One region of the Janthinobacterium sp. BJB446 genome, then DNA from elsewhere that is predicted to be linked to it. Evidence: predicted binding sites of a transcription regulator. Region 1 holds the regulator's gene; each other region holds the start of a gene.
The links. The regulator LexA, encoded in region 1, represses DNA repair genes until DNA is damaged. The targets are predictions, from matches to a motif close to ACTGTATNNNNATACAGT.
Positions count from the first base shown of each region.

Region 2: the regulator LexA is predicted to act here: its motif matches at 3,105-3,122, upstream of imuA (translesion DNA synthesis-associated protein ImuA).
Region 3: the regulator LexA is predicted to act here: its motif matches at 5,654-5,671, upstream of dinB (DNA polymerase IV).

Region 1 is NZ_PDZK01000001.1:3,109,320-3,119,185, reverse strand. Features, by position in the region: gene purF (amidophosphoribosyltransferase) at 1-409, shown strand, start outside; gene CSQ92_RS13785 (cystathionine gamma-synthase family protein) at 453-1,694, shown strand; gene lexA (transcriptional repressor LexA) at 1,761-2,396, opposite strand; gene rpsF (30S ribosomal protein S6) at 2,672-3,061, shown strand; gene priB (primosomal replication protein N) at 3,082-3,381, shown strand; gene rpsR (30S ribosomal protein S18) at 3,407-3,697, shown strand; gene rplI (50S ribosomal protein L9) at 3,725-4,180, shown strand; gene CSQ92_RS13755 (replicative DNA helicase) at 4,316-5,701, shown strand; gene CSQ92_RS13750 (DUF47 domain-containing protein) at 5,796-6,422, shown strand; gene CSQ92_RS13745 (inorganic phosphate transporter) at 6,465-7,475, shown strand; gene CSQ92_RS13740 (MBL fold metallo-hydrolase) at 7,645-8,541, opposite strand; gene CSQ92_RS13735 (GAF and HD-GYP domain-containing protein) at 8,739-9,866, shown strand, end outside.
Region 2 is NZ_PDZK01000001.1:3,250,188-3,260,053, forward strand. Features, by position in the region: gene CSQ92_RS14325 (alpha/beta hydrolase family protein) at 1-100, opposite strand, end outside; gene CSQ92_RS14330 (glutathione S-transferase N-terminal domain-containing protein) at 171-875, opposite strand; gene CSQ92_RS14335 (Y-family DNA polymerase) at 957-2,444, opposite strand; gene imuA (translesion DNA synthesis-associated protein ImuA) at 2,374-3,084, opposite strand; gene CSQ92_RS14345 (putative Na+/H+ antiporter) at 3,289-4,554, shown strand; gene CSQ92_RS14350 (GNAT family N-acetyltransferase) at 4,607-6,640, opposite strand; gene CSQ92_RS14355 (MFS transporter) at 6,724-7,938, opposite strand; gene CSQ92_RS14360 (extracellular catalytic domain type 1 short-chain-length polyhydroxyalkanoate depolymerase) at 8,247-9,446, opposite strand; gene CSQ92_RS14365 (PRC-barrel domain-containing protein) at 9,684-9,866, shown strand, end outside.
Region 3 is NZ_PDZK01000006.1:97,996-107,861, forward strand. Features, by position in the region: gene CSQ92_RS25780 (asparaginase domain-containing protein) at 1-32, shown strand, start outside; gene CSQ92_RS25785 (TonB-dependent receptor) at 553-3,297, shown strand; gene CSQ92_RS25790 (recombination-associated protein RdgC) at 3,434-4,330, opposite strand; gene dinB (DNA polymerase IV) at 4,449-5,603, opposite strand; gene CSQ92_RS25800 (S9 family peptidase) at 5,777-7,951, shown strand; tRNA gene CSQ92_RS25805 (tRNA-Val) at 8,052-8,127, shown strand; tRNA gene CSQ92_RS25810 (tRNA-Asp) at 8,182-8,258, shown strand; tRNA gene CSQ92_RS25815 (tRNA-Val) at 8,476-8,551, shown strand; tRNA gene CSQ92_RS25820 (tRNA-Asp) at 8,609-8,685, shown strand; gene CSQ92_RS29135 (hypothetical protein) at 8,848-9,021, opposite strand; gene CSQ92_RS25825 (hypothetical protein) at 9,060-9,866, shown strand, end outside.

The DNA.
Region 1 (9,866 bases):
CACCACCAGCCGTGAAATCGTGCAGATGGCGCGCGAAGCGGGCGCGACGAAAGTCATCTTCGCCTCGGCTGCGCCGCCGGTGATCTACCCGAACGTGTACGGCATCGACATGCCGACGCGCGACGAACTGATCGCCTATGGCCGCACGACGGAAGAAGTGTGCCGCGAAATCACGGCCGACTACCTAGTGTACCAGGACATCGGCGCGCTCAAGCAGGCCATCGCCGACGTCAACCCGGCCCTGACCAACTTCGAAGCGTCGTGCTTCGATGGCGTGTACGTGACGGGCGACGTGTCGCAGGAATACCTGGACCGCCTGGAATATGCGCGCCATCATCCGAAGGCGGCAGCGCCCGAAGATACGCCGCGTTCCCAGCTGAACCTGAACCTGGCGACAACAGAAGCGTAATTATCTTGCCCGGCTAGCGCCGGGCTTTTTTTGCTCCGCGATCATGAACGATAAAAAAAACTACGGCTTTACCACCACCATCCTGCATAACGACCGCCGCAAGGGCATCGAGCACGGTTCCCTGCACAAGCCCGTGCATACTTCCGTTGCCTTCGGCTACGGCGATGCGCGCCAGCTCGCTTCCGTATTCCAGGGCAAGGAGCCCGGCTTCCGCTACGGCCGCCAGGGCAATCCGACCGTTTCCGCGCTGGAAGACAAGGTCAACAAGATGGAAGACGGCGTCGCCACGCTGTGCTTCGCCACCGGCATGGGCGCCATCGGCGCCGTGGTGCAGGCGCTCTTGCGCGCGGGCGATCATGTCGTGTCGTCGGCCTTTTTGTTTGGCAACACCAACAGCCTGTGGCAAACGGTGACGGGGCAGGGCATCGGCGTGTCGTTCGTCGACGCCACGGACGTGGCCAACGTGGCCGCCGCCATCACGCCGCAAACGCGCATCGTGTTTGTGGAAACCATCGCCAATCCGCGCACGCAGATCGCCGATCTGGCGAAGATCGGCGCGTTGTGCAAGGAACGCGGCATTTTGTACATCGTCGACAATACGATGACGACGCCCTACCTGTTCCGCCCGAAAGCCGTGGGCGCGGGCCTGGTGGTCAATGCGCTGACAAAATCCATCGGCGGCCACGGCAATGCCCTGGGCGGCAGCTTGACGGACACGGGCGTGTTCGACTGGACGCAGTATCCGAACATTTTCGACAATTACAAGAAGGCGGCGCCGGCGCAGTGGGGCATCGCGCAAATCCGCGCCAAGGCCTTGCGCGATTTCGGCGCATCCCTGGGGCCGGAAGCGGCGCACCATATCGCCGTCGGCGCGGAAACCATGGCCTTGCGCATGGACCGCACCTGCTCGAACGCCCTGGCGCTGGCCACCATGCTGGCTGCCGACCCGCGGGTAGCGGCCGTGCATTACCCGGGCCTGGCCGCGCATCCGCAGCACGCGCTGGCGACGGATTTGTTCCGCAGCTATGGCTCGCTGTTCAGCTTTGAGCTGAAGGATGGCATCGATTGCTTCGATTTCCTCAATCGTCTCAATCTTGCCATTCCAGCGAGCAATCTCGGCGACACGCGCACCCTGGTCATTCCCGTCGCCCACACGATCTTTTACGAGATGGGCGCCGAGCGCCGCGCCAGCATGGGCATCGCCGAATCCCTGATCCGCGTGTCCGTCGGTATCGAGGATGAGGCGGACTTGCTCGAGGATTTCCGTAGCGCCCTGGACGCATAAAACGCCTGGGCAATAAAAAAGGGCCGCAACAGTCATGCTGTTGCGGCCCTTTTTACATGCGGAGGTTCAATGCCAGCTGCGCATCAAGCCTACCGCCAAACCTTCCAGGGCGAATTCATCTTCCGGCGATACGGTAATGACCTTGAAGTCGGGGTTTTCCGGCAGCAATTCGATGACGGAACCCGTTTTCTTGTAGCGCTTGACGGTGACTTCGTCGCCGATGCGGGCGACGACGATCTGGCCATTCTTGGCGCTATCGACCTTCTTGACGGCCAGTAAATCGCCATCCATGATGCCGGCGTCGCGCATGGACCAGCCGCGCACCTTCAGCAGGAAGTCGGGCTTGGCAGAAAACAGGGCGGGGTCCACGTTGTAGCTCGCTTCCAGGTTTTCCTGTGCCAGAATGGGCGAGCCTGCCGCCACCCGGCCGATCAGGGGCAGCGACATCAGCAGCGCTGCCGGCACTTTCGATGGCAGGGCTTCAGCGGCCGCGCCGATCAGGCGGATGCCGCGCGAGGTGCCGGGAGAAATCTCGATCGCGCCCTTGCGGGCCAGGGCCTGCAAATGCTCTTCGGCCGCATTGGCCGATTTGAAACCCAGTTCATTGGCGATTTCGGCACGGGTGGGAGGAAAGCCCGTGTTTTCAATCGCGTCCTTGATCAGGTTCAGGATTTGTTCTTGTCGTGCTGTCAGCTTGATCATGAGCGGTGGGTGCATACTAAAATGCTGTCTATATGAACAGTCTGTATTTTTGTACAGTATCGCCCACTATGCAAGGGGATTTCCGTGTTTTAGGCGAATTTCGCAAGAAATACTTGTCCAGGGGCGGAAAGCACGGTGGCGCGCGGGCTTTTCGGGCGCTGGTGGAAGGAATGATTGAAACGTTTGCAAAAGGCGGTTATAATCTTCGGCTGACCTTCCCACACCCGTCTTGACGCCGGGGTGGGCGATTATCAATCCGACCTGAAGGAGTTTGCATGCGTCATTATGAAATAGTCTTTATCGTCCATCCGGACCAAAGCGAGCAAGTGCCCGCGATGATCGAACGCTACAAAGCCAGCGTAACCACCCGCGGCGGTTCGGTTCACCGCGTGGAAGATTGGGGCCGCCGTCAAATGGCTTACTCGATCCAAAAGCTGCCTAAAGCACACTACATCTGCCTGAACATCGAATGCGACAACGAGACCCTGGTCGAGTTGGAAACAGCATTCAAATTCAATGATGCCGTGTTGCGTCACCTGACCGTTAAAATGAAGAAAGCTGAAACAGCTCCTTCGCCGATGATGAAATCGGTACAACGCGAAGACGCGGCCAAAAGCCACCGCACCGAAGCACCAGCAGCCGCTCCAGCCGCAGCAGCAGCTTAATTCTTGACCAGGATCGTGCGCTGAACCAGCTACAAGTAACCGCCATCATTGCCGAGCGCGAAATATTGCGCTATACCCCGGCAGGGCTGCCGATTGTGAATGCAGTATTGCAACACAGTTCGCAGCAGATGGAAGCAGGGATTGCCCGTTTGACCGAGTTTGATGTTGCCGCGCTAGCCGCTGGCGAAATTTCAGGCAGGTTCAGTCAGGCAAGCTTGGGCGGGGTATATCAGTTCACGGGTTTCCTGGCCAGGAAGAGCCGCAACAGCAAGAGTTTGGTGTTTCACATCATTGATTTTAGTGCAGTCAATTCTGACTAGCGCATTTTAGATACAGGAGCCTGACATGGCATTCGGTAAAAAGTTCGACAAAAATAAGCTCAAGCTTAAAGAAAAACGCAAACAGCAAAACCCGTTGTTCAAACGCAAGAAGTTCTGCCGCTTCACCGCAGCTCACGTTGAGCAAGTCGACTACAAAGACGTCGACACGCTGAAAGACTTCGTCCAAGAAAACGGCAAGATCATGCCAGCACGCCTGACCGGTACCAAAGCGCACTACCAGCGCCAAGTTGACACCGCAATCAAGCGCGCTCGCTTCCTCGCGCTGCTGCCATACACCGATCTGCACCACGCTTAATCGGTCAGATATTCCTGGAGAAGAACTATGCAAATCATTCTGTTAGAAAAAGTTGTTAACGTCGGTAACCTCGGCGAAGTCGTCAAAGTCAAAGACGGTTACGCACGTAACTTCCTGATCCCGCAACGCCTGGCACGTCGTGCTACGGCAACCGCTGTGGCTGAATTCGAAGTCAAGCGCGCCGAACTGGAAAAAGCTGCTGCCGCCAAACTGGCCGCATCGCAAGCCCAGGGCGAAAAACTGAGCGGCCTGACCGTTCAAGTTGCTCAAAAAGCTGGTGTTGATGGCCGTCTGTTCGGTTCCGTCACCAACTTCGACATCGCTGAAGCGCTGACCAAGCAAGGTTTTGCTGTTGAAAAAGCACAAATCCGCATGCCTACCGGCCCGCTGAAGATCGTTGGCGAGCACAACGTTTCGGTTGCTCTGCACACCGACGTGGTCGTGGAAGTTGTTATCGCTGTCGTACCAGACGCGAACGCGTAATCGTCTGCGGGCCTGGCCCGCAAGCGTTGCCGCACTATGAAAAGCCGGGTTCGCCCGGCTTTTTTGTGGCCTTTTTTTCGCTCAATTTCAGCCCTTTATTTTTGCCAGCACGCCGAAGCGGGTATAATTCGCGCCATGAACGCCCCCTCTGATCCGCAACTGGATTCCCTCCGTATTCCGCCGCATTCGATCGAAGCAGAACAATCCGTCATTGGTGGTCTGCTGCGCGACAATGCCGCGTATGACCGCATCGCCGACTTCATGCATGCGGAGGATTTCTATCGCTATGACCATCGCATCATCTTCGAGCAAATCGTCAAGATGGTTAACGCTTCCAAGCCAGCCGATGTCATTACTGTTTTTGAAACCCTGACCCAGCTCGGCAAGGCCGATGATGTGGGCGGACTCGCTTACCTGAACGCCATGGCGCAAAACACGCCATCGGCCGCGAACATCCGGCGCTACGCCGAGATCGTGCGCGACCGCGGCGTGCTGCGCAAGCTCATCACCGTCGCCGACGATATCTCCGGCACGGCCTTCAGCCCGCAAGGCAAGGAAGTCAAGCAGATGCTTGACGAGGCCGAATCGAAGATTTTCGCCATCGCCGAAGAAGGCGCGCGCGGCGCCCAGGGCTGGACCGCCATCCAGCCCCTGCTGACGCAAGTGGTCGAGCGCATCGACGAACTGTACAGCCGCGACAACCAGAGTGAAATCACGGGCGTGCCCACCGGTTTCATCGACCTCGACCGCATGACCTCCGGTCTGCAGCCGGGCGACCTGGTGATCGTGGCGGGCCGTCCGTCGATGGGCAAGACGGCGTTTTCCGTCAACATCGGCGAAAACGTGGCCATCGACAGCGGCTTGCCCGTGGCCGTGTTCTCGATGGAGATGGGCGGCGCCCAACTGGCCATGCGTATGCTCGGCTCCGTCGGACAGCTGGACCAGCACCGCCTGCGCACGGGCCGCCTGAACGACGAGGACTGGCCGCGCCTGACGAATGCGATCCAGAAGATGAACGACGCGCAGTTGTACATCGATGAAACGCCGGCGCTCAACTCGATCGAATTGCGCGCCCGCTCGCGCCGCCTGTCGCGTCAATGCGGCAAGCTGGGCCTGATCATCGTCGATTACTTGCAGCTGATGTCGGCCAATACGCCGGGCGACAACCGCGCCACGGAGATTTCCGAGATTTCGCGGGGCTTGAAAGGCCTGGCGAAAGAACTCGGCTGCCCCGTGATCGCGCTGTCCCAGCTGAACCGCTCGCTGGAGCAACGCCCGAACAAACGTCCTGTCATGTCCGACTTGCGCGAATCGGGCGCTATTGAGCAGGATGCCGACGTGATCCTGTTCATTTACCGCGACGAGGTGTATAACCCCGACTCGCCAGACAAGGGAACGGCCGAAATCATCATCGGTAAACAACGTAACGGTCCAATCGGCAGCATCCGCCTCACCTTCATGGGGCAGTACACCAAATTTGGCAATTACAGTGGTGGCCTGGCGCTTTACCAAGGCGACTAACACAGCAGCACTGATATTCCATTGGCCGCCCCTTCATCAAAAGGGGCGGCTTTCTGTAGTAAATAACACGACTCAATGCTTAACGGAGAATGACATGTTTGGACGCTTGATGCCCACTGAGGGCAAGTTTTTTGAATTGTTTAACCAGCACGCGGAACTGTGCGTCAAGGGCGCCAAAGAGATGCTCGGCCTGATGACCAATTTCGACGACCTGGAAAACCGCGTGCATGCGATCGAAAGCATCGAGAAACAGGCGGACAAAGTCACCTACGCCACCGTGGAAATGCTGCACAAGACCTTCATCACGCCGATCGACCGCGACGACATCCATCAGCTGATCACGCGCCAGGACGACATCCTCGACCTGCTGGAAGATGCGGCGCAAACCGTTTCGCTGTACGATCTGAAAGCCGTCACGCCGGAAGCCAAGCGCCTGGCCGAACTGGTGCTGGCCTGTACCGAAAAAGTGCGCGACGCCGTCGCCATGCTGCATAACATGGACAACTCGCGCAAGATCGTCGCCATCTGCGAAGAGATCGACCGCCTGGAATCGGACGCCGACCACGTGATGCGCGCCGCCATGTCCAAGCTGTTCCGCGATGAGCCGGACGTGCGCAACCTGATCAAGCTGAAAGCGATCTACGAAATTCTGGAAACCGTGACCGACCGTTGCGAAGATGTGTCCAATATTATCGAAGGCATCATCGTCGAAAACGCGTAAGCGTTGGGCCTGTCCTGAACCAGAATCAGAAAAGAAACTACAATGACCATACAAATCAGCATCTACGTGCTAGGCCTGTTGATCGTCCTCGCGCTGCTGTTTGACTTCATGAACGGCTTCCATGATGCCGCCAACGCGATCGCCACGGTGGTCTCGACGGGCGTATTGAAACCGCAGACCGCGGTTGCCATGGCCGCCACGTTCAACTTCGTCGCCATCTTCGTGTTCCACCAGCTGACCGTGGCCGCCACGGTGGGCAAGGGCACCATCGACCCGGCGGTGATCGACCAGTACGTGATCTTCGGCGCGCTGATGGGCGCCATCTTCTGGAATTTGTTTACCTGGTACTACGGCATTCCCTCGTCGTCCTCGCACGCGCTGATCGGCGGCCTGGTGGGCGCCGCTGTCGCCAAGTCCGGCACGGGCGCGCTGGTCGCGGCCGGCCTGTGGAAAACCGTGGCTTTCATCGTCATCGCACCCGTGCTGGGCTTTGTGTTCGGTTCGATCATGATGCTGCTCGTGTCGTGGATTTTCGTGCGTTCGACGCCGCGCAAGGTCGACAAGTGGTTCCGCCGTTTGCAGCTGGTATCGGCGGCCGCCTACAGCCTGGGCCACGGCGGCAACGATGCGCAAAAAACCATCGGCATCATCTGGATGCTGCTGATCGCCGCCGGCTACTCGAGCGCGGCCGATGCCATGCCGCCGATGTGGGTCATCATCTCGTGCTACACGGCCATCAGCTTCGGTACGCTGTTCGGCGGCTGGCGCATCGTCAAGACCATGGGCCAGAAGATTACCAAGCTCAAACCGGTGGGCGGCTTCTGCGCCGAAACCGGTGGCGCGATCACCCTGTTCGTCTCGACGGCGCTGGGCATTCCCGTGTCGACCACGCACACGATCACGGGCGCCATCGTCGGCGTCGGCTCGTCGCAAAAAATGTCGGCCGTGCGCTGGGGCGTGGCGGGCAATATCGTCTGGGCCTGGATCTTCACGATTCCGGCTTCCGCCTTCGTTGCCGCAGTCGCCTGGTGGATTGGCCACCACATCATGTAAGGCGCCCCTGCAAACCTACTGCGCAACCCCCTATCGAATCTCCGTTGCTCACTGTACTAAAGTACAGCTCCGCTACTCAATCCGATATCGGGCTTGCTCGCTACGGTTTTCAGAGGGCCTTGCACCAATTGGGCACATTCAAAAAAAGGAACCGCAAGGTTCCTTTTTTTTATGCGCCGGCCAGGTCCACCGTCAGCCCCTCGTAGGCGAGGAACACCTGCAGGCCGTCCAGGCGGCTCGCATAGCGGCCCATCACGTCGGCAAACACGGCTTCGAGCTGCTCGTCGCTGCGGGTCGGTTCGTGGTGGGTGCAGTACAGGCGCCGCGCGCCGCAGCGCAGGGCCAGGTCGAAGGCGGCGTCGAAGGTGCCGTGGCCCCAGCCCTGCTTGCCCGGATATTCCTCGCGCGTGTACGAGCAATCCATGATCAGCGCGTCGACGCCGGCGACCAGTGCGTCGATGCCGGCCTGGCGCTGTGCATTGCGCGCCGCGCAGGCCGCGTGCTCGGCATGGCCGGGCGGATGCAGGTTGTAGAACGGTTCATGGTCGCCGCTGAAAAACAGCGCGGCGCCGCCGCAGTCGATGCGGTAGCCGAGGTTGACGACGGGGTGGTTCATTTCCGCGCCGCGCACCTGCGCGCCGCCTACCTCGACGGCCTCGCCGGGCGCCAGGGTGCGGTACTCGATGCAGGCCGCCATGGCCGCTTCGCTGACGGGAAAATAGCTGTTTTGCAGTTGCACCGCCATCACGTGCTCGATGCCGCGTCCGGCGACGGCATCGTGGGCGCCGTACAGGCGCATGCGGTTGCCGGCCACGAACAGGGGCGAAAACATGGGCAGGCCGTGGATGTGGTCCCAGTGGCTGTGCGTGATGAAGACGTGCGCGTCGACAGGCTCGCCTGGCGGCAGTTGCTGCGCCAGCGAGAAGATGCCGCTGCCCGCATCGAGAATGATCAGGCCATCGCTGTCGGTGCGTACTTCGATGCACGTGGTGTTGCCGCCATAGCGCGCCGTGCGCGGGCCGGGAGAGGGGATGGAGCCGCGCACGCCCCTGAACGTGAATTTCATTCAGTACCTTGTTACGGTGTAATTATTGTTGATTCTATTCTAATTAATGAGATTGGCGGCAACATTTATGCGTGTTGCGATACGGAAAGTTATTTCATTTTGTTGTAACTAAGTAATGTACAGTGCGCAGGGTGGCCGTTACACTGGCGCTTGCCGACTTCCCTTTTTTGCTTGCCCATTACCTGATTGCCGCCAACATGCCTCAGCTGCACCCTGAGAAAATCGCCCACAGACTGGAGCAATTGACCGAACTCAGTGTCGCGCTGGGCCATGGCCTGGGCGGCGAGGGGCACGATATCGGCGCGCTGTTGCAGCGCATCGTGCTGCTGGCAAAAAGCATGAGCGGTGCCGATGGCGCCACCCTGTACCGGCCCATGGCCGAGGGCCGCCAGCTGGCGTTCGACATCAGCGTCAACGACAGCCTGGGCATCGCGCAGGGGGCGGACATGGGCTTGCCTGGCGTGCCCCTGTTCGATGCTGCCGGCCAGCCGAACCTGGCATCGGTGGCCGCGTATGCGGCGAACCTGCGCCGCAGTGTGAATATCGCCGACGTCTACCGCGACGAGGGCTTCAATTTTTCCGGCATGCGCGAGTTTGACCGCCACCACGGCTACCACACGCAATCGATCCTGACGGTGCCCATGAGCGACCACGAGGGCGACTTGATCGGCGTGCTGCAGCTGGTCAATGCCAAGGATGGGGAAACGGGGCAGGTGCGCGCCTTTTCCTCCACCGACCAGCGCTTCATCGAGGCGCTGGCCGCGCAGGCGGGCGTGGCGCTGACGAATCAACTGCTCATCTCGCAGCTGGAAGAGCTGCTTGAGTCGCTGGTTACCCTGATCAATATCGGCATCGATGAAAAGTCGCCGTACACGGGGCGCCACTGCCAGTTCGTGCCCGAGCTGACGATGCTGCTGGCGGACGCCGCGCATGCGACGGACACCGGGCCGCTGGCCGATTTTAGGCTCAGTGACAACGAGCGCAAGCAGCTGTGGCTGGCCGGCCTGCTGCACGATTGCGGCAAGATCACCACGCCCGTGCACGTGGTCGACAAGGCGACCAAGCTGGAAACCATTTTTGACCGCATCGCCCTGATCGATACGCGCTACGAAGTGCTGCTGCGCGACGCCGAGATCGCGGCCCTGCGCCAGCAGGCGGCGCAGCCGCAGCAGAAAGATGCCATTGCCCGCGCGCTGGCGCAGGAGCAGGCCGCGCTGCGCGAAGAGCGCGACTTCATCCGCACGGTGAACATCGGCGGCGAAAGCATGGCGCAGGCGGACCAGGAGCGCGTGCGGCAGATCGCCAGGCGCCGCTGGCGCGCGGCC
Region 2 (9,866 bases), 140 kb from region 1:
CGAACAGCGCATACGCGCGGATGGCGCCGTCGGGCGCATCGAGGCGCGCCGCCAGCACATGGCCGTGCGCGCCGGGAAAATCTTGCCGGGTGGATTTCATTGTCTCAGATCAAAGCTGCCGCGCAGGGCGGCCGATGGCGCATTGTAGCGCCGCCCGGCCACTTCCTGCTTTAATCCCGCTTGGGAATATTGACTCCTTTGGCAACGGCTGGCCTGGCCAGAAACGCGTCCAGCGCGCGCTGCACATGCGGGAAATTGCCAAAGCCGACGAGGTCGCCCGCCCCATAGAAACCCACCAGGCAGCGCACCCACGGGAAGATGGCGATGTCGGCAATCGTGTACTGGCTACCCATGATCCAGTCGCGGCCCTGCAGGCGCTGCTCGAGCACGCCCAGCAGGCGCTTGGCCTCGCCGATATAGCGTTCCAGCGGACGCTTGTCCTCGTAATCCTTGCCGGCGAATTTATGGAAGAAGCCCACCTGGCCAAACATGGGGCCGATACCGCCCATCTGGAACATCAGCCACTGTATCGTTTCATAGCGCAGGCCTGCGTCCTGGGGGATGAACTTGCCCGTCTTTTCGGCCAGGTACAGCAGGATGGCGCCCGACTCGAACAGGGCCAGCGGCTTGCCATCGGGACCGTCCGGGTCAAGGATAGCGGGAATCTTGTTGTTCGGATTGAGGGACAGGAAGGCGGGCGACAGCTGGTCATTCTGCTCGAAGCTGACCAGGTGCGGCTCGTACGCCAGGCCCAGCTCTTCCAGCAGGATCGAGACCTTGATGCCGTTCGGCGTCGGCAGCGAGTACAGTTGCAGGCGCTCGGGATGCCGGGCAGGCCATTTTTGGGTGATGGGGAAGTCGGAAAGCTGTGTCATGGATATCCTTCATTTCAATTAAAGATGCGGCGCCGGGAAGCCAGTATAGCCAAGCATGGCAGTTTCAGCAGGACAACGCATTCAGCCAAACAAGCCATGCAAAAACCAGCGCGGCGCGGCATCTTCTCCGCTGCCGGCGATGCGTTCACGATAGACCCAGTAGTGGGCATGGTCGAGGCCTTCGGCGATGAAGTAATCGCGCGCCTGCGACTGGCCCCACCAGCCCGCTTCGATGCGCTCGGCGACAGAGACCATTTTCAGGGGCGAGCCATAGAATGGCCGGTGCTCGCGCATCAGGAGGGCGATGGGCTGGGCCAGCAGCCAGCCGGGACGGGGCATGCCGGGCAAGCCGGGCGGCAAGTCCGGCACCGCGTTTCTGCCGCCGGCCTTGGCAGGCAGCGGCAGCCACTGGTTGGCCGCCTCGGGACGGTAATCGGCGCGCGGCGCGGCCTGCAAGACATTCTCCGTGCCCAGGCGCGCCACCAGCAATTCCATCAAGCGCTGGCGCTCTTGCGGCGTGCCGCCCGGCTCTGGAAACAGGGTGTCGCTGGGCGGCGCCATCGGCTGCACCTGCAGCGCTTCCAGGGTGAGGCCGATCACGGGTGCGTCCAGCGCCAGCTGCGCCAGGCGTTCCTTGAGCAGGCGCACCAGGTGCTCGTCGCGCCAGACGGCCTCGCCCAGCGCCAGGTCGATGACGGTGGGCGCACGCGCCACCCGGCCCCGCTCGTGCGCCAGCAACAATTGAATGCGCTCGACGGCAAATTGCCGCGCGCACAGCCAGCCCGTCATTTGCTGCAGCAGCCGGCGCGCGCCGAACAGCAGCGCGTCGGCGTGCTCCACGCGGTCGAACAATTCCAGGCTGGCGCGGAACGTGGGTGGCGCTTCGAGCCACAGGTACAGTTCCGTGCCGTGGCCATGCGCATCGTCGAGCATGTCGAGCAAGGCCCCGCCGCAGCGGCGCTGCAAGCCGGGCCGGGGCAAGTGGCGCAGCTGCCCCAGGGTGCGGCAGCCGATGCCGTCCAGCCATTCCAGGTAGGGGCGCGCCGGCGGCAGCAAGGCGCACGGCAGGCGGTCGAGGCGGCGCACCAGGCTGGCCATGCTCAATGTCCGGCCCCGGTGCGTAGCGGCGCGCGCCAGCAGCCAGGCGCCGCGCGCCGTGGGCGCGCAGGATAGCTGGGCCGTGTAGCCGAGCGCGCGCAAGCTGGCCGCGATTTGCCGGCACAGGGCGCGCACGCCGCCGAACAGGCGCAGGCTGGCGCCCGCATCGACGAGCAGGGTCGCTTCCTCGCCCTGCGCCACCAGCGGCGAATATTGCAGCAGCGCCAGCGCCACCGCTTGCAAGGCTTGCGCTTCCAGTTCGGGAGAGCGTTCGTGCAGGCGCGCCTGTGGTGCCAGCATCAGCGCGCCGGCGCGGCGCATGCCCGGCCGGATGCCGGCTGCCCGCGCCAGCGACGACACGGCCATCACTTGCTCCTGCTCCAGCACCACGCCGAGGCTGTCAACCGACCAGCGCGGGCAAAACACTTCGAGCGGGAGCCGGGGCAGGCACAGGCCGATCCAGAGTCGCATGGCGTAGCAGTAATGAAGGAGGTTGCAGGGGCAGGAACAGGGGCGCGTCGCGCTGCGGTCCCCGGCGCTTGATGAAGCCGATCTCGATGCCGCCGGCGGCCGGACGCACGGACAGGCGCAGCGGCGCCGGCGACGCATCCTGCGCGCCGTGCAGCGGGCGCAGCATGCAGAACAGGGTGTTTCCGGACTGCGCGGCCAGGTGCAGCCGGCGCAGGCTGTCGGCGCGCACATGCGGCTGCCAGAACAGCAAGGCGCCGCAACTACCGCTGCGCAAGATATTTTCCGCCGCCCACAAGGCATCCTTGCTGCTGGCGCTCTTTAACCACAGCAATTGCGACGGCGCCAGCCCCTGCGCGGCCAAGGCCAGCGCCTGCGGCGGATGGGGTGGTTGCAGCAGCACGATGGGCAAGCCCGGCAGCTGCGCCAGCGCGGGCGCCAGCAGCCGCAATTCGCCGCTGCCCGGCTGCTGCACCAGCAGATCGATGAGGCTGCCGCTGGGCCAGCCGCCGCCGGGCAACTGCGCGGACAGGGCGGCAAAGCCCGTATCCAGGCAGCGCGTGGCGCCCTGCCCCAGCTGCGATGCGCGCCACAGGGACGGGTGCAAGGCTTCCGGCGAGGCCATCAATTCGGAATGTTGCATAATTGAATATGAAGATAAATACTGTATGCATATACAGTACTATCCAGTCCCGCTTTTGGCAAGACTTATCTGCGCCGCAGCTCCCCGGGGCCGTCCCGCCACGTCCGAAAAACACCGTTTTTCACATCGATTGCTGTACCATAAGCACTCTCCTTACCGCTCGGCAATGCATCGGGCGGCTTCCTCCGTCCAAAGGAAACGCATTTGACCACCATCCAAATCATCAGCGCCATCGTCTTCGGGCTTGCGCTCATCCACACCTTCGCCGCCAAGTCGTTTGAAACCTTGTCGCGCCGCCACCCCCGCCATGCGGGCCTGCTGCATTTGCTGGGCGAAGTGGAAGTCGTGTTCGGCTTCTGGGCCTTCATCCTGATCATCATCATGGCCTTTGTCTCGGGCGGCGATGCGGCCATCGAGTATGCCGAGTCGCGCCATTACACGGAGCCGCTGTTCGTCTTTGTCGTCATGGTCGTGGCTGCCTCGCGCCCCGTGCTCGACGCCGTGCAGCGCCTGTTGAAAGGCGTGGCGCGCGTGATGCCGCTGCGCACGGAACTGGCCCTCGTCTGGCTGGGCCTGGCGCTTGTGCCCCTGACGGGTTCGTTGATCACGGAACCGGCCGCCATGACCCTGGCTGCGTTGATGCTGGCACCGCAAATCTTCCGCCCGGGCATTCCTGAATGGCTGAAATACGGCGCGCTGGGCGTGCTCTTCGTCAACGTTTCCATCGGCGGCACGCTCACCTCGTACGCGGCGCCGCCCGTGCTGATGGTGGCCACCACGTGGAACTGGGATAGCGCCTACATGGCCAGCCATTTCGGCTGGAAGGCCGCCATCGCCGTCCTCGTCAACGCGACGGGCGTGAGCATTTTGCTGCGCAAATACCTGCACAGCAACACCTCCGACATCAAGCCGAAGGCCGGTGAAGTGGAAGCGCCGAAAGTGCCGCTGGCCGTCAGCCTGGTGCACATGATCGTGCTGGCCGGCGTCGTCGCCCTGGCGCACCATCCCGTGCTATTCATCGGCCTGTTCCTGTTCTTCCTCGGCTTCGTGCAGGCGTATGAGCGCTATCAAAGCCCGCTGATCCTGAAAGAGGGTTTATTGGTCGGCTTCTTCCTGGGCGGCCTGGTGGTACTGGGCGGCATGCAGCAATGGTGGCTGCAGCCCATCGTTTCGAGCCTGAAGCCGCTGGCCCTGTTCTTCGGCGCGCTGGGCTTGACGGCCATTACCGACAATGCGGCCCTCACCTACCTCGGTTCGCTGATCGTCGGCATGACGGACGAAGCGAAATACATGCTGATGGCCGGCGCCGTGGCCGGCGGCGGCCTGACCGTCATCGCCAATGCGCCGAACCCGGCCGGCGTAGCCCTGCTGCGCCGCGGCTTCAAGGATGAATCGATCGGCGCCGTCGGTTTGCTGGCCGGCGCCCTGCTGCCGACGGCCGTGGCGGGCCTGGCCTTCCTGGCCCTGTAAGCCTCATCACGGGGCGGCTGCCGGCCGCCCCTGCTGCCTTCAATTTCCCTCTTCAGTTTCCCTCATACACGAGGAAATGCAGCCGGTCATAGAACAGGCTGTAGGCATAGTCGAACGTGCCCACGCTGCGAAAACCCTTGTGCAGATACACTTGCAGCGCTTCGCTTTTTTCCCATACCGTCAAGGTGATGCGCGCACAGCCCTTGCGGCTGGCCAGGTCGCGGATTTCATGGAACATTTGCCGGAACAGGCCCTGCCCCCGGTATTTTTCGTCGATGGCCAGGCTGCTGACGAAACAGTCGTCGGTGCGCGCATGCGCGAGCACGAATGTGTCATACGCATCGTCGAGCGCCTTCATGTCGTCCCGGTAATACGAGACGGCGCCGCAGGCCTGGAACTCTGCCATCGTGGCGGCCGTGAAGAAGCCGATGAAACGCCCGTCTTCGTCGTGCAGGCCGTGGATGTGCTGCAGATACGGGTCGATATTCTGCCGCCGCTGCAATTCGACGAACTGCAGATTGAGTTTATTGCCGAACGAGCAGTATTCGAGATAGCTGGTGGCAAACAGCAGTTTCGCCATGCGGTTCCTCGTCTCATCGCCCAGCAGTTCACCCGGCACCAGCTTGAGCGGCGCATGCGACAGCAGGCCCGCCTGCGTCTCGTCGCCGGACGGGACGGCATCGCTGGCGGCCGGCATGCGGCTGCCGTGGCGGCCCACGGTCGGGCGCCAGAAATCGCCAGCGGCAATATGCCGCGAACGGTGGGCCAGCAGGTAGCGGCAAAAGACGCCATTCACGCGATCGAGCTGCGGGTCGTCCGACAGCACCGAGTAATAGTGAAAATGCTCGATGTCCGCCCGCAGCTGGGCCGCATACGCCATGCGCGGCACTTCCTCGATATCGAACACATCGACGATGTCGGGCAGGCTCAAAGGATCGTCAAGCTGCCAGCCGATTTCGTCGAGCCTGGCGACGCAGCGCGCATACGCGCGCCGTTCCTCGTCACTGAGGGGAATGTGCACGTCGGTAATGATATCGTCCAGCAAGCGCATGCCCCGGATGCCACCCGCCACCGCTTCCCGCGCACCGTCATACAGCACGCAATAGCGCTGGTAGAACTCGGCATGGCTGAGCAGGGTCACGCCCAGGTTTTTCTTCCATTCGGCATAGAACTGGCCAAACAGCTGCGCCTCGAATTGCGGGCAGGAACGGGGAATCCGCGCATCGATACCCGCATAGGCGATGTTCACATTGCGCTGGATCACACGCAGCGCGGCATCGTTCTTCTTGGCGATCAGCATGCCCGTTTCATCGAGAAACAGATTCATCCAGCTGACATGCTGGCGCTCTTCGCTGTCGCCATCCTTGCGCTGGAAATAATCGGGCACTTCCGGCTTCATCAGGAAAATCGTCGCCGGATTGTGCGGGATCGTATCGACATCCATATACATGCCGCCGTATTCGCACATGATAAGGATGCGGAAATAATCGGACAAGGTGGCGAAGTAGCGCTGCATATGCAGGGTATCGAGTACGCCGAAGCGGGCCGGCGCGAAATCCAGCGCCAGCGCGCGCAGCGAATTGATATGCAGGGTCGTGCCGCCGATGGCGTAGCGGCCTATCGTGTAGCGCCCGGCGCCGCCCGTGGGGCTGAAACGCTCGTCATTGCGCAGCTGCTGCGCATCCCACACCCACAGGATGGAGACGTACGGCGCGCCGCCGTTGTGCCGCACCGCTTCCAGCGCCGCACCCCACTGCTGGATCGCTTCGGCTGCGATGGCCGGCAACGGTCCGCCCATCCAGATGCGGTGCAGGTAGCGCTCGTCGTCGCCGAGCGCGCGCGTGGGAATGCAGCTCAGCGACGAGCAGCTTGCTGCATTGAAATGGTTGAAGTTCAGGGCGACGAAGCTGCGCAGGGCCGCGATGCCCACCTCGTGCTCCACGGCCAGCTGTTCCAGGTCGCTGCCGGCCGGCCGGACATCGGCCAGGGTGATGTAATCGAGTTTCAGCCGGTTGATGCGGAACTCGTATTCCAGGTTGAAAATCTTTGCTTGATCGTGTTTCGAGGCCAGGTCATCTATTTTCATGGGCGCACCATTTTCCGCAGGAGAGTGTCAATAAACTTCGCAGGAGGTAAAACAAGGTCGACAACATGCGCATCGCTGCGCCATCAGTGCCGGGCGAGCAGCACCTCGCTTTCCCGGCGCCCCGCCATGCCCCGCGTAAACAGCAGCAGGCAGGCGGCGATGACCACGATGACGGGGATATTCAGCAGCGCATACGTTTCCAGCGCATAGCCGAAACGCTGGCACAGCACGTTATAGAGCTGCAGCCAGGCGGACAGATAAATGCAGTACAACAAGCTCATGGCAGCCGTCGTCAAGGTCACCGATTCCTTGCTGGCAGTGATCGCGCTGCGTATCAGAGCGCCATTGAACAGGCCGAAGCCGATGGAATAGACAAACATGCAAGCGGCGAACACGTCGACGTGATGGCGGCCCGCGCCGGCGCCCAGCATGCCGGCGGCCGCGACCAGCCCGCCCAGGCGCAGCAGATGCACGAGGGGGAAATCCTGGCGCAGGCGCTGGATGGCGATGCTGCTGAGGACAAAGCCCGACAAAATCACGCATTGCAGGGCGATATACGTGGCGTAGGAGGCGCCCATTTCCTGCAGCACGAAGATGGGCGAAAAGCCGATCCAGGCCGTCAGGGGCACGGTGGCCAGCCCGGCCGTGAACATGCCGAACATGAAGCGCTTGTTGCTGAAAATAGCCGCGTAGCTGCGCACGATGGCGGCAAGGTCCAGGCGCGTGACCCTGGGGGCCGCGCGCGGCATGGTCTTGAACAGGCCCAGCAAGGACAGCAGCGCCAGCAGGCCGGAGAGGAAAAAGACGTAGCGCCAGTCCAGCCGGCTGATGATGGCGCTGCCGAGGATGGGGCCGGCAAGGGGCGCGAGGATGGTGGTGCTCGACAGGATGCTGCTCAGCTTGACGGCAGCCATGTCATCGAACAGTTCATGGATCATGGCATAGCCGACGAAGATGAAGCAGCAGCCCATGCCCTGGATGAAACGCGCGGCGAGAAATTGCTCGATCGACGCGGCAAATGGCACGGCCAGCGTGGCCAGCAGGAATAAGGTATTACCAGTCAGCACCAGCTTGCGCTTGCCGATGATGTCGGCCAAAGGCCCCAGAAAAATCTGCAGGGAACTGCCGCCCAGCAGATACAGGCTCAGAGACAGGGGGACGAATTTTTCCTCCGCCTGGAACTCGCCGACGATGCCCAGCATGGCTGGCATGATCATGTCGTTCGACAGATAGATATTCAGTTCAAAGACGAGGAAAAACGCAAAAAACCACAGCAACTGCTTGGACTTGATGGACATGGCGCGTTCCGTAACGTGGGTGGCTGCCGTCAGTGCATATCTGCCGTCGGGGCATGGGACGGCAGACACGCTTCACACTGAAAACGTGTACCAATTGTATACCAGTTCGTATTTTTAGCGCTTGTTTTTGTGATTTTTAAATACCGCAGCAATACCAATTAAATAAACTCGATGGTGCTGCGGCATGTGGAATCTGTGCTGAAATGGGCGCGGCCAGCGCCCCGGCGCGCGGCAGCGGCCCTGAGGGGAAATTCAAGAACGATGCGTACCAGTGCCTGCGCGCCGTTGCGGCGCGCAGGCACGCTGGCTTACCGGCGGCGGTGGCTGGCGAAGAAATCGAGCAGCATCCTGCTGGCGTCGGGCTTGGCCTTGTCGTTGAACGGCAGGCTGGCATCGCCGCCGCTCCACGCGTGCTCGAGGTGCTCGACCTGCGCCACGCGCAGCAGCACATCCTTGTCCACCTGATAGTCGTGCAGCGCATACGCATGGGCCGGATTGCGTCCGCCCGCCGCGCCGCCAGGCAGACGCTGCGCCGTCACCACGGTATCAAACGGCAAGCGGTTCACGCGCACGCTCTGGCGGACCAGCTGCGTCTGGTTGATGGGCCGCACCACCTTGTCGGCCAGCCCTTGCAGCAGGATGGTGGGCAAGCGGGGAAACGCGGGCTGGCGCGCCAGCACTTCATCGATGGCCGCGTCGGCACGGGCGGCAGCGCCATGCTGCATCACGCCCAGCGCGCCGATCAGGTTATGCCCGGCGCCAAACACGGGCCCGGAATGCAGGCCCAGCGCGGCGAACAGATGGGGATGGTTCAAGGCCACGATATGCGCCATGCCGGCGCCGGCGGAAATGCCGCAGATATAGATGCGCGCGCGGTCGATCACATAGCGGGCCGCCACCTGCTCGATGGCGCCGACGATCAGGCGCACGTCGCCGCCGCCCTCCTGCGTCAGCTTGTCGTACCACTTCCAGCAGCGGCGCGCATGCGAGCGCAGCGATTGCTGCGGATACAGCACGGCATAACCCTTGCGCTCGGCCAGGCGGTTCATGCGCGTGCCTTCGGCAAACTGCGTGGCGCTCTGCTCGCAGCCGTGCAGCATCACCAGCAGCGGCCGGCCACGGCTGCGCATGGCGGCGCTGGGCGCCTTCTCGGGCAGGTACAGGAAATAGGGCAGGCGCCGGCCCGGCAACTGTCCCAGTTCCGGCAATGGCGCATAGTGGGCGGCCAGCCACTTGCCTGGCGGGGGCGGCGTTCGCTTGCGCACGCGCGGGGGCGACAGGGGCGTGGCAAAGGGCGCCAGCGAGGGCACGGCGTCGCTGGCGGGCCTGACGCGCGGCGTCGGCCTGGTCTTGGCCACGGGCTTGCTGCGGGGCTTAGGTTTAGATTTAGGCGTGGGCTTGGCCGGCACGGGCCCGAACAGCACCTTGGCCAGCTTGGTTGCCGTGCGCTGCTGCGCCTTACCGGCGCGCAATAACCCGCGCAGCCATTTGGTGGCGGGCTTTACCATGGCAAGCGGCGCCCATGTCGTGGTGGAGCGTACCGCAAGTTCATCCCACTGCATCGTTGCATCGTCAGCATGTGCGGCCTCCTCTTTAGAACGCATAGAGTACCGCAATTGGCTGACCACACCGTACGCTTGCACACCGATAAAAGTGCCGCTGGCACCATTGAGGCAGATCAAGCGCGACTTGGTGCGCATGCGTAATCTGGGTGTTCGATCAGCACTTCACGAGGAGAGAACACCATGAGCTATCTGGACCGCGACATCCTGGGCATGTACCGCAACCACGACGGCCCGGGGCCGGCCCTGATGGGGGCTGACACCCTGCTCGGCGACGATGTCTACAATCACAGCGGCGAGGAACTGGGCGACATCAAGGAAATCATGCTCGACATGCGCACCGGCCAGATCGCCTATGCCGTGCTG
Region 3 (9,866 bases), on a different contig from region 1:
ACCGCGCCGCCGGCGTATTCCAACCCTTGTAAGCCTTTGGCAGACGGGGCGCGGCAAGCGGACCGGCACACGGTCTGACTGACACTCTGTCACAATTCGACCAGCCCGTTTTAACGGGCTTTTTTTACGTTTTTTTACCTTTCATAAATTCTGCAAAGCAATAGTTTTTCTCGAATTATTGTAGGTAAAACATCGAATTGCCAATAGAATAATTTTATGTTGTAAAAAAACACCATTGATAATTTTTAAAAACGACGATATATATAAATATAAAACTGTAATTTAACAGTTAAATTAAATATTCTTCTGTATCCACAATTTATTGCCAAATCCGACACGGTTGAGGTGCATTTTTTCTTGCTGAGACGACATAATGTTTGCCTCGACAAGTAAGAAGTGCATTTATAACAATATTGCGCTAAGTAGTCTTCCACCTCCCCCAGACGTGGTTCCGCCTACCGTACACGCCTCCGCTGGCCATCCATCCGATGGCTTGAGCGGTGCTCGTGTACTGCTTGTCGTTATTAAAACTACTACGGAGTAATTGTTATAATGGCATTTAAAGAAAAAATTGGCGTGCGCAGCGTACGCCTGGCCCTGACCGTCCTGGCAGGTAGTGTCTTGTTCTCTGGCCAATCCATGGCGGACGAAGCAATTCAAAAAGTTGAAATTACCGGTTCGAGTATCAAACGTATCGCCGTCGAAGGCGCACTGCCAGTGCAGCGCCTGACGCAAGAAGCGATCGCCCGTACCGGCGCTACCACCGTGGCTGACCTGGTACAAAGCCTGCCAGCCATGCAAGGTTTCACCATCGGCGCCGTGGCTGCCGGTTCCAACTCGGGCGGCCGCACCAGCGCGTCGATCCATGACATCGGCGAAAGCTACACCCTGGTCCTGTTGAACGGCCGCCGCATCGCGCCACAAGGCTCGGGCACCTCCGTCAACCTGAACGCCATTCCAATGAGCGCGGTTGAGCGCGTCGAAATCCTGACCGACGGCGCTTCGGCACTGTACGGCTCGGACGCTATTGCCGGCGTGATCAACTTCATTCTGAAGAAAAATGTCCAAGGCGGCACTCTGGAAGCCACCTATGGCGGCCCGGAAAATAAAGGCGGCAACGCCTGGAACACCAACGTCACCTACGGCTTCGGCGACCTGGACGAAGACCGTTTCAACGTGCTGGTATCGTACCGCCACGATGAGCAGTCGAAACTGCGCGCAACGGACCGTTCGTTCGCTCGTTCGTCGTTCATTCCTGTCAGCTATGGCGGCAAGAACTACATCTACGACCGTACCAGCACCTCGACCGCGCCAGCGAATGCCACCGTTGCGTTCAACAATAGCGCGACGCAACCGATCATGTTCAATCCGTACCTGGCAGCCAGTGGCCCCCGCAACGATTGCGGTCCGACCAACTACGTCACGGCAACCAATAGCAAGGCTTGCGGTTTCGATGGCGGCTCGACGGTTGAAATCGTTCCAGAATCGAAACGCGACAGCCTGTTCGCCCGCGGTACCTACAAACTGACGGACAACCTGAATGCGTTTGCCGAAGTGGCCCTGTCGCGCTTTGACCTGACGGCACGTATCGCCGCCAACCCGGTACCGATCAGCATCGCCAAGAACAGCGCACTGTACAACCAGTACGTGCGCCCAGGCCTGACACAAGCACAGCATGACGACGTGAAATCCGTTACCGCCAACTACCGCATGGTCGACTGGGGCACCCGCGCCAGCAACACCATCACCGACACCAAGCATTTCGTCGTCGGCGTGGAAGGCGAAGTCGGCGAATGGAACGTGGAATCGGCCCTGACCTGGTCGCAAAACGCGATCGACGAGCGCTACGTGGGCGGCTATGCCAAGAACGCCGACTTCGTCAAGATGCAGAGCAATCCGCAGTTCAACCCATTCTTGCCAGCCGGTAACGCATCGCCAGAACTGCAAAAGCTGATCAACGATTCGCAATTCAACGGTTCGATCCGTACGGCATCGACCACCATGCGCGGTATCGATGCGCACGGTTCGCGCGAACTGTTCACCCTGCCAGGCGGCAAGGCCAATATCGGTATCGGCGGCGACTACCGCGAATACAAGTACGAGCAATCGCCAAGCGCCGGTGCCAGCACCAGCACGATCTACAACTTCAACACCTCGCCACGTTACGACCTGAGCCGCGAAACCTACGGCGTGTTCGCCGAGTTGCTGGCACCTGTCACCAAAACGGTGGAAGTGAGCCTGGCTGGCCGTTACGACACCATCACCAAGATCGACAACGGTGTGGTGAACAAGTCCATCGGTAAAGACCAAAGCGCCAGCACCTACAAAGTGACGGCACGCTGGCAGCCAGTGCAGCAAGTACTGCTGCGCGGTTCGTACGGCACGGGCTTCAAGGCACCGAGCATGCTGGACATCGGCCAGCCGCTGGTCAACAACGGCTTCACGGCAAAACCATGGAACTGCCCGTTCCCAGGCGACGCCATGTGCCGTCCAGCAGCAACCCAGTACAACCAATTGGCTGGTGGTAACGAAAACCTGAAACCGGAAAAATCGAAGCAATACACCGTCGGTTTCCGTATCGAACCTAGCTCGGCATTCTCGTTCGGCGCCGACCTGTGGGACGTGAAGATCACCGACGCGGTCTCGGCCGTCAGCGAAACCCAGGCCTTCGGCAATCCAACGCTGTACAAAGACCTGTTCGGTACCTACATCGAGCCATCGACCGGCCTGCCTTACTTCGCCTTCAAATCGCTGTCGATGAACATCGGCCAGACGCATAACCGCGGTATCGACTGGGACATGACGGCGCGTCATCGCTTTGATTTCGGTAACCTGACGGCCAACCTGAGCGGCACCCACATGCTCAAGGCTGACTACACCGTGCCAGGCACCAAGAATCAGTGGACGACCAACATGAACTACTTCGGCATCACCGATGCAGTCACGTTCCGTAACCTGGTCAAGCTGAACATGAGCCTGGAAACCGGCAAACTGACCAGCACCATGGTTGTCAGCTATCGTAACGGCTACACCGATGCAGCCGCTTCGGTACTGAACGTCGATACCAGGAAACTGGAAACGATCCGTCTGGAAGTTCCTTCGTACACCACCGTCGATCTGCAAGGCCGCTATGCCTTCAACTCGGCTGTGACGCTGCGCGCTGGTATCAAGAACCTGTTTGACCGTGAACCGCCTCTGTCGCTGCGCGCTTCGTCGGGCCACCAGGTTGGCTTCGATCCACGCTACGCCGATCCAATGATGCGTTCGTTCTACTTCACCGGTAGCTACAAGTTCTAATTTGATGTCTTAAATTAGATTGTCCTGAAAGCGCCTTGCACCTCACCGTGCAAGGCGCTTTTTTTATGTTGCAACATATTGCACAGGCGAAAAAAAAGGAGCCGCAGCTCCTTTTTTTGTAGCAGCATGGCTGCTGTTACGCCGTCGCTTCGCCGCCCAATGCCTCGACCACGTCGGCCATCAGCTTGCTCAGTTCGCCCGTCATCAGCATCACGTCGCCGTCGAAACGTTCTTCGTCGTTCTTCGTGCTCGATTCCGTTTCCTTGATCACGTCCAGCGGCTTGACGCTCTTGATGGCCAGCGATTCCGTCAGCACGAACGAAATCTTGTCGTTCCACGTCATCGCCAGGCGCGTGCACTGCTTGCCGGCCGCGATGTGGCGGCGCACGTCGTCCGCTTCCAGAGTGTGGCGCACATAGCGCACGGTGGCCTTGCTTTCGCCCGTGGCGCGCAATTCCGTATCCATGTCGACCGTGAAGCCGGCAGGCGCGTCGTCGGCCTGCAGCCATTCCGTCATCACCGCCACGGGCGAGCGCTGCACGCGCAGGCTTTCCAGCGGTAATTTGTCGACGGCTTTCAACAGCAGCTTGATGACTTCATCGGCCTTTGCCGGGCTGGCGGCATCGACCACCAGCCAGCCATTGACGGGGTCGATCCACGTCCAGACGTTGCTGCGGATGCTGAAGGCGCGCGGCAGCAACTCGTCGGCCACGCGCTCCTTCAATTCCTTCATGGCTTTCTTGCCAGGCGCAAAGCCTTGTGCTTCTTCCATCTCGGCAGCGCGGGCCTTGGCCACCTGATTGATGACGGTCGCTGGCAGCAGTTTCTTTTCCGTGCCCAGCAAGATCAGCATCTGCTTGTTGACCACGTGGACCAGACCGCCGTTCGGGCGTGGCGTATCCCAGCCCTGGCGCATCAGATCCATGCTGGTCGCCGGCGTAAATTTGTTCGAGGACAAGGCCTCTTCCAGTTGTTCTGGCGTATAGGCCCATGGTGCGGGCAGGCGGTAAATCTGAAGATTCTTGAACCACATAGTTTTTGTCTTCCGTTTGTTTCAGTAGTGCCAGGGGAACGCCATTCTACACTTTCGACACGGGAATGCCGTCAAAAGCGCGGACTGGCGCGGTGTTGTTGATGCGTGGGGAATGCCGCTACAGGGCGGGAAACAGCTCCGCCTGGGCCGGCGCCTGCCGCGTCACGATGGCCGGATCGGACAAGGTCGAGATACGCACGCCCAGCAGGCGAATTTTCTTTTCAAATGGCACGCGCCGCAAGCAATCGCGGCTGGCGCGCAGGATGGCGGCCGCGTCCGCCGTGGCGCTGGGCAAGGTGATGTCGCGCGTGACGGTGCTGAAATCCTCGAAGCGCAGCTTGATGCCCACCGTGCGCCCGGCCAGCGACTGCTTGTCGAGGTCACCGGCCACGCGCGTGCACAGGCTTTCCAGCTTTTCCGACAGGGTGGCGCGGTCGCGCACCACCTGCAAGTCGCGCTCGAACGTCGTTTCGCGGCTGACGGACTTGGTTTCCCGGCTCGTCTGCACAGGCCGGTCATCGATGCCCAGCGCCGCCTGGCGCAGCCAGCCCGTGTACAAGTCGCCAAACTGCGTGCGCAGCATGGCCATGTCGGCCCGTGCCAGCTCGCCGATGGTGACGATGCCCAGGGCCTCCAGCTTGGCCGTCGCCTTCGGGCCGATGCCATTGATCTTTTTCGCCGGCAAGGGCCACACGCGCGCTTCGATATCCTCGGGCTGCAAAATGGTGAGACCGTCCGGTTTTTCCAGGTCGGAACAGATTTTCGCCAGCAATTTGTTGGGGGCCAGGCCAATCGAGCACGACAGGCCCGTCGCCTCGGACACGGCCGCCTTCAGGCGCGCCGCCATGGCCGGCGCCTGCTCGCCATACTCCGTCAGGTCGACATAGATTTCATCGATGCCCACGTTCTGGATGATGGGGCACAGCTGGGCCACGGCCTGCTTGAAGCGCGCCGAATACTCGCGGTAAGCTTCGAAGTCGGCCGGCAACAGGATGCTGTCGGGCGCCAGCTTGGCCGCCTTCATGATGCCCATGGCGGAAAACACGCCAAACGCGCGCGCCGCATAGGTCGACGTGGTGACGACGCCGCGCCCCACGTAATCGCGCATGCGCGCAAACTGCCGCGTGCCGTCTTCCTGCAGCACGGGCTGCTGCAAGCGCCCGCCGCCGATGACGACGGCTTCGCCGCGCAGTTCCGGATATTTTAAAAGTTCCACGGAGGCAAAGAAGGCATCCATGTCCAGGTGGGCAATCCAGCGGCGGGTTTCAGGCAATGTAAGGGCAGATGTGGTCAAGGGCACCTCGCGGCGGGATGCTGTCGAATACTGTAATTATATACAGTATCACTGCAAATGTCCGTGGATGCAAGTTGAAACGCATAAGCACGGCGGTTGCTTTTCTCAATAGCAAGATTACAATCCTGACACAACTATGAAAGGGAATCGCCTTGTCCATCGCCCATCACGCTTCGCGCCGCCGGTCCGCCTGGTTATCCATCCTGCCGGCCCTGCTGCTGTCCACACTGGCGCCATCCGCGCTGGCCGACGCCACCAACACCGTTGCCGCCACCCTCGCCACCGCGCCTGTCGCCGCCAAGACGGCGTGGCAGGAAACGCGCCACGGCACGGTCGTCACGGACGACTACCGCTGGCTGCAAAAGAAAACCGATCCTGCCGTGATCGATTACCTGAATGCGGAAAACGCCTACACGGCCGCCGTCACGGCCCCGATCCAGCCGCTGGCCGACAAGGTGACTGCGGAGGTCAAGGGCCGCATGCAGGAAGTGGACCTGTCCGTGCCTGCGCGCCAAGGCAATTTCTACTATTACACGCGCACGGAAGCGGGCAAACAATACCCGATTCACTGCCGCCGCCCGGTCGGCAAAAACGGCGCCTACGATGCGCAGGCGGCTGAGGAAATCTTGCTGGATCAGAATCAATTGGCCGAAGGCCAGAAGTTCTTTGCCGTGCGCGCATTCAGCATCAGCCCGAATGAACAGTTGCTGGCCTACACCACCGACACGACGGGTTTCCGCCAGTACGAGCTGCATGTCAAGGATTTGAAGACGGGCAAGTTGCTGGGCGATACCATGCCTCGAGTCACGTCCCTGGCCTGGGCGGCGGACAATGCCACCCTGATGCTGACGCAGGAAGACGCCACCACCAAGCGCGCGGACCGATTGTTCCGCCTGCCGCTGGGCGGCACCTTGCAGCAGGTCTATCACGAGCCGGTGGAACAGTTCGCCATCGGCGTGAGCCGCACGCGCGACCATCGCTACTTTGTGCTCACCGCGCGCAGCACGGATACGAGCGAAGTGCTGCTGCTGCCAACGAGCACGCCGCAAGGCACTTTTCAATCCGTGCTGAAACGTGAAAAAGGCCACCGCTACGGCATCGAGCACCGCGATGGCCAGCTGTATATTCTGACCAACAAGGAGGCGAAGAATTTCCGTGTCGTCAGCGCGCCGCTGTCCGCGCCGCAGCCGCAGAACTGGAAGCCCGTCGTGCCGCACAACAAGGATGCCGTGATCCAGTCCATCGACGTCTTCCAGGGCTACCTGGTGGTGATGGAAAAGGCCCGTGCCCTGAACCGCGCGCGCATCCTTGATTTCGCGCATAAAAACTGGAAAACGGTGCAGTTCGACGACCCCGTCTATCTGGCGACATCCGTCGGTACACCGGAATTTTCGTCCACGCAATTTCGCATGTCCTACCAGTCGCCCGTCACGCCGCCCACCATCATCGACGTCAGCATGCAAGACGGCAAGCGCACGGTGCTGAAGCAGCAGGAAATCGTCGGCGGCTTTGACGGCAGCCGCTACACCACGCAGCGCCTGTGGGTGAAGGCGCGCGATGGCGTGCAAGTACCGCTGTGGATCGTCTACAAGAAAGGCGTCAAGCTCGACGGTTCCGCGCCGCTGCTGCTGTACTCGTATGGTTCGTATGGCATTTCCACGGAAGCCAGTTTTGCCATCAGCCGCATCAGCCTGCTGGACCGTGGCGTCATCTATGCGCAGGCGCATATCCGCGGCGGCACGGACATGGGCGAAGCCTGGCATGAAGACGGCATGCTGATGAAGAAGAAAAACACCTTCAATGACTTCATCGACAGCGCCGACTACCTGGTGCGTGAAAAATGGACCAGCCCGAACCGCCTGATCATCCAGGGCGGCAGCGCGGGCGGCTTGCTGATGGGCGCCGTCGTCAACATGCGCCCGGACCTGTTCCACGCCGTGCATGCGGCCGTGCCGTTTGTCGACGTGATGAACACCATGATGGACGCCAGCCTGCCGCTGACGACGGGTGAGTACCTGGAATGGGGCGACCCGAACCAGAAGGCGGCCTACGACTACATGCTCAGCTACTCGCCGTACGACAACATTGCGCGCAAGAATTACCCAGCCATGCTGGTGACGACGGGCCTCAACGACAGCCAGGTCATGTACTGGGAACCGGCCAAGTATGTGGCCAAGCTGCGCGCGTACAAAACGGATGGCAATCCCCTGCTGCTGAAAACGAATATGGGCGCTGGCCACGGCGGCGCCTCGGGCCGCTATAACGCCATCGCCGAGAATGCGTTCAATATGGCGTGGATGCTGTCGCAATGGGGTATTACAGAGTAAAGTGAAAAAAAGCGCTTGCAGAAGGATTTCGCCCGTCCTATAATAGCGCCTCTTCCAGACGTGGTGACAAACGTCGGGATGGTTTTCTGAGACAAGCAACGGGTGCTTAGCTCAGTTGGTAGAGCGGCGCCCTTACAAGGCGTAGGTCGGGAGTTCGAGCCTCTCAGCACCCACCAAATCAGAAAACTGTCCAGTGCTTCATGGATCAGCAATACAGATCATACGAGCTTGGAGTGGTAGTTCAGTTGGTTAGAATACCGGCCTGTCACGTCGGGGGTCGCGGGTTCGAGTCCCGTCCGCTCCGCCAATAAAAGAAAAGCCCTTTGGTTCTCTGAACCGAAGGGCTTTTCCCATTTCGGAAGCAGAAAAAGCGTCAGCCCTCCCTCGCCCCGAATATTTTTGCGTTTTTCAGCAAAAAAATGCTTTTATCCCATAAGAATAGTTGCACAAGGGGGAAAGCGCCCCCTATAATAGTGCCTCTTCCAGACGTGGTGACAAACGTCGGGATAGTTTTCTGGGTATGCGGGTGCTTAGCTCAGTTGGTAGAGCGGCGCCCTTACAAGGCGTAGGTCGGGAGTTCGAGCCTCTCAGCACCCACCACCAATACAGAAAATTATCCAGTGCTTCATGGATCAGCAACACAGATCATACGAGCTTGGAGTGGTAGTTCAGTTGGTTAGAATACCGGCCTGTCACGTCGGGGGTCGCGGGTTCGAGTCCCGTCCGCTCCGCCAATAAAAGAAAAGCCCTTTGGTTCCCGGAACCGAAGGGCTTTTCCCATTCTGGGACCACAAATGCTCTAGAATCAGCGCTCCTGCTGACTCTGCCGCTCCTGCCTCGATGCGCTTGCCCCGTAGTACTCATCCCTATATCGCTCTGCGGCTGCGCCTGGCCCATCATGCTTTGCTGCAATTTGCCGCCAGCCTGACCAGTTCCATGGAAATCTTCTTTTTCCTGGCCGGCCCCGTCTTGCTGGGCTTGCTCAGCGTCATCGCCCTGCCCGGTTTTCTCGCCATCACCTTGCCCTGGCCCGCCGCCCTGGCCCTGCTGGGCGCGCAAGCGTTGTTCACTTGCCTGCCTGCCCGCCTGGCTGCTGCGCAAGCGATTGTTGCCGGCCCCCCTCGCCGCCTGGCTGCGCCAGCTGCCCTTGCCGCGTCGCCTGCGCTGGCAAGCCGACGTCGCCGTGGCCGGCCTGCTGATGCTGCCGCTGGGACTCGCCTATGCCGTCTCGGCCAGCATCTGGCTGGCGCAGTCGCCTCCCTGGCTGCGCCCGATTGCCGCCCCCGGCATGGCTGCCACCCTTATCGTCTGGCTGCTGGCGTGGCTGCTGACGACGCTCATCGTGGCGCAGCGCCTGCGCGCGCCGCAGCCCACACAAAGGGCGCGCCCGCCAACGATGACCGCGTATGTGCCGCAACGGCCCCGCTGGCGCACCGTGTTCCTGTGGCGTCAGCTGTTCTGGCTGCCATTCTGGCGCAATGACAATGTGATCGGCCTGCAGCAAAGCGTGCTGCTGGCCACGGCTGGCGCCAGCATGCTGGCCTGGCTGCTGCGCGCACCGCTCGTGCCGGCGCCGCTGCTCGGTTTGCTGGCCAGCGCCAGCCTGGTCATTCTGACGGACCGGGGCGACAAGGCCGTGCGCGAGCAGATCGCCGTGCTGCGCCCCACGCTGAACGCCTGGCCCATGGCCAGCACGGCCTTGACGCGCCTGGCTTGCGCGGCCAGCCTGCTGCCCGCCTTTGCCGTGCTGCTGGGCGCTGGCGTCTTGCTGTATTGCATAGATCCAGCCGCCTTGCGGCAGCGCGTCACCAGCGTGTACGCCATCACCGCCAGCCTGGCCCTGCTGGCCATCGTCGGCCTGCCCCGCCTCACGGCGCGCGGGCGAGTCACCCTCGTCGTCCTGTCCATCCTTGCC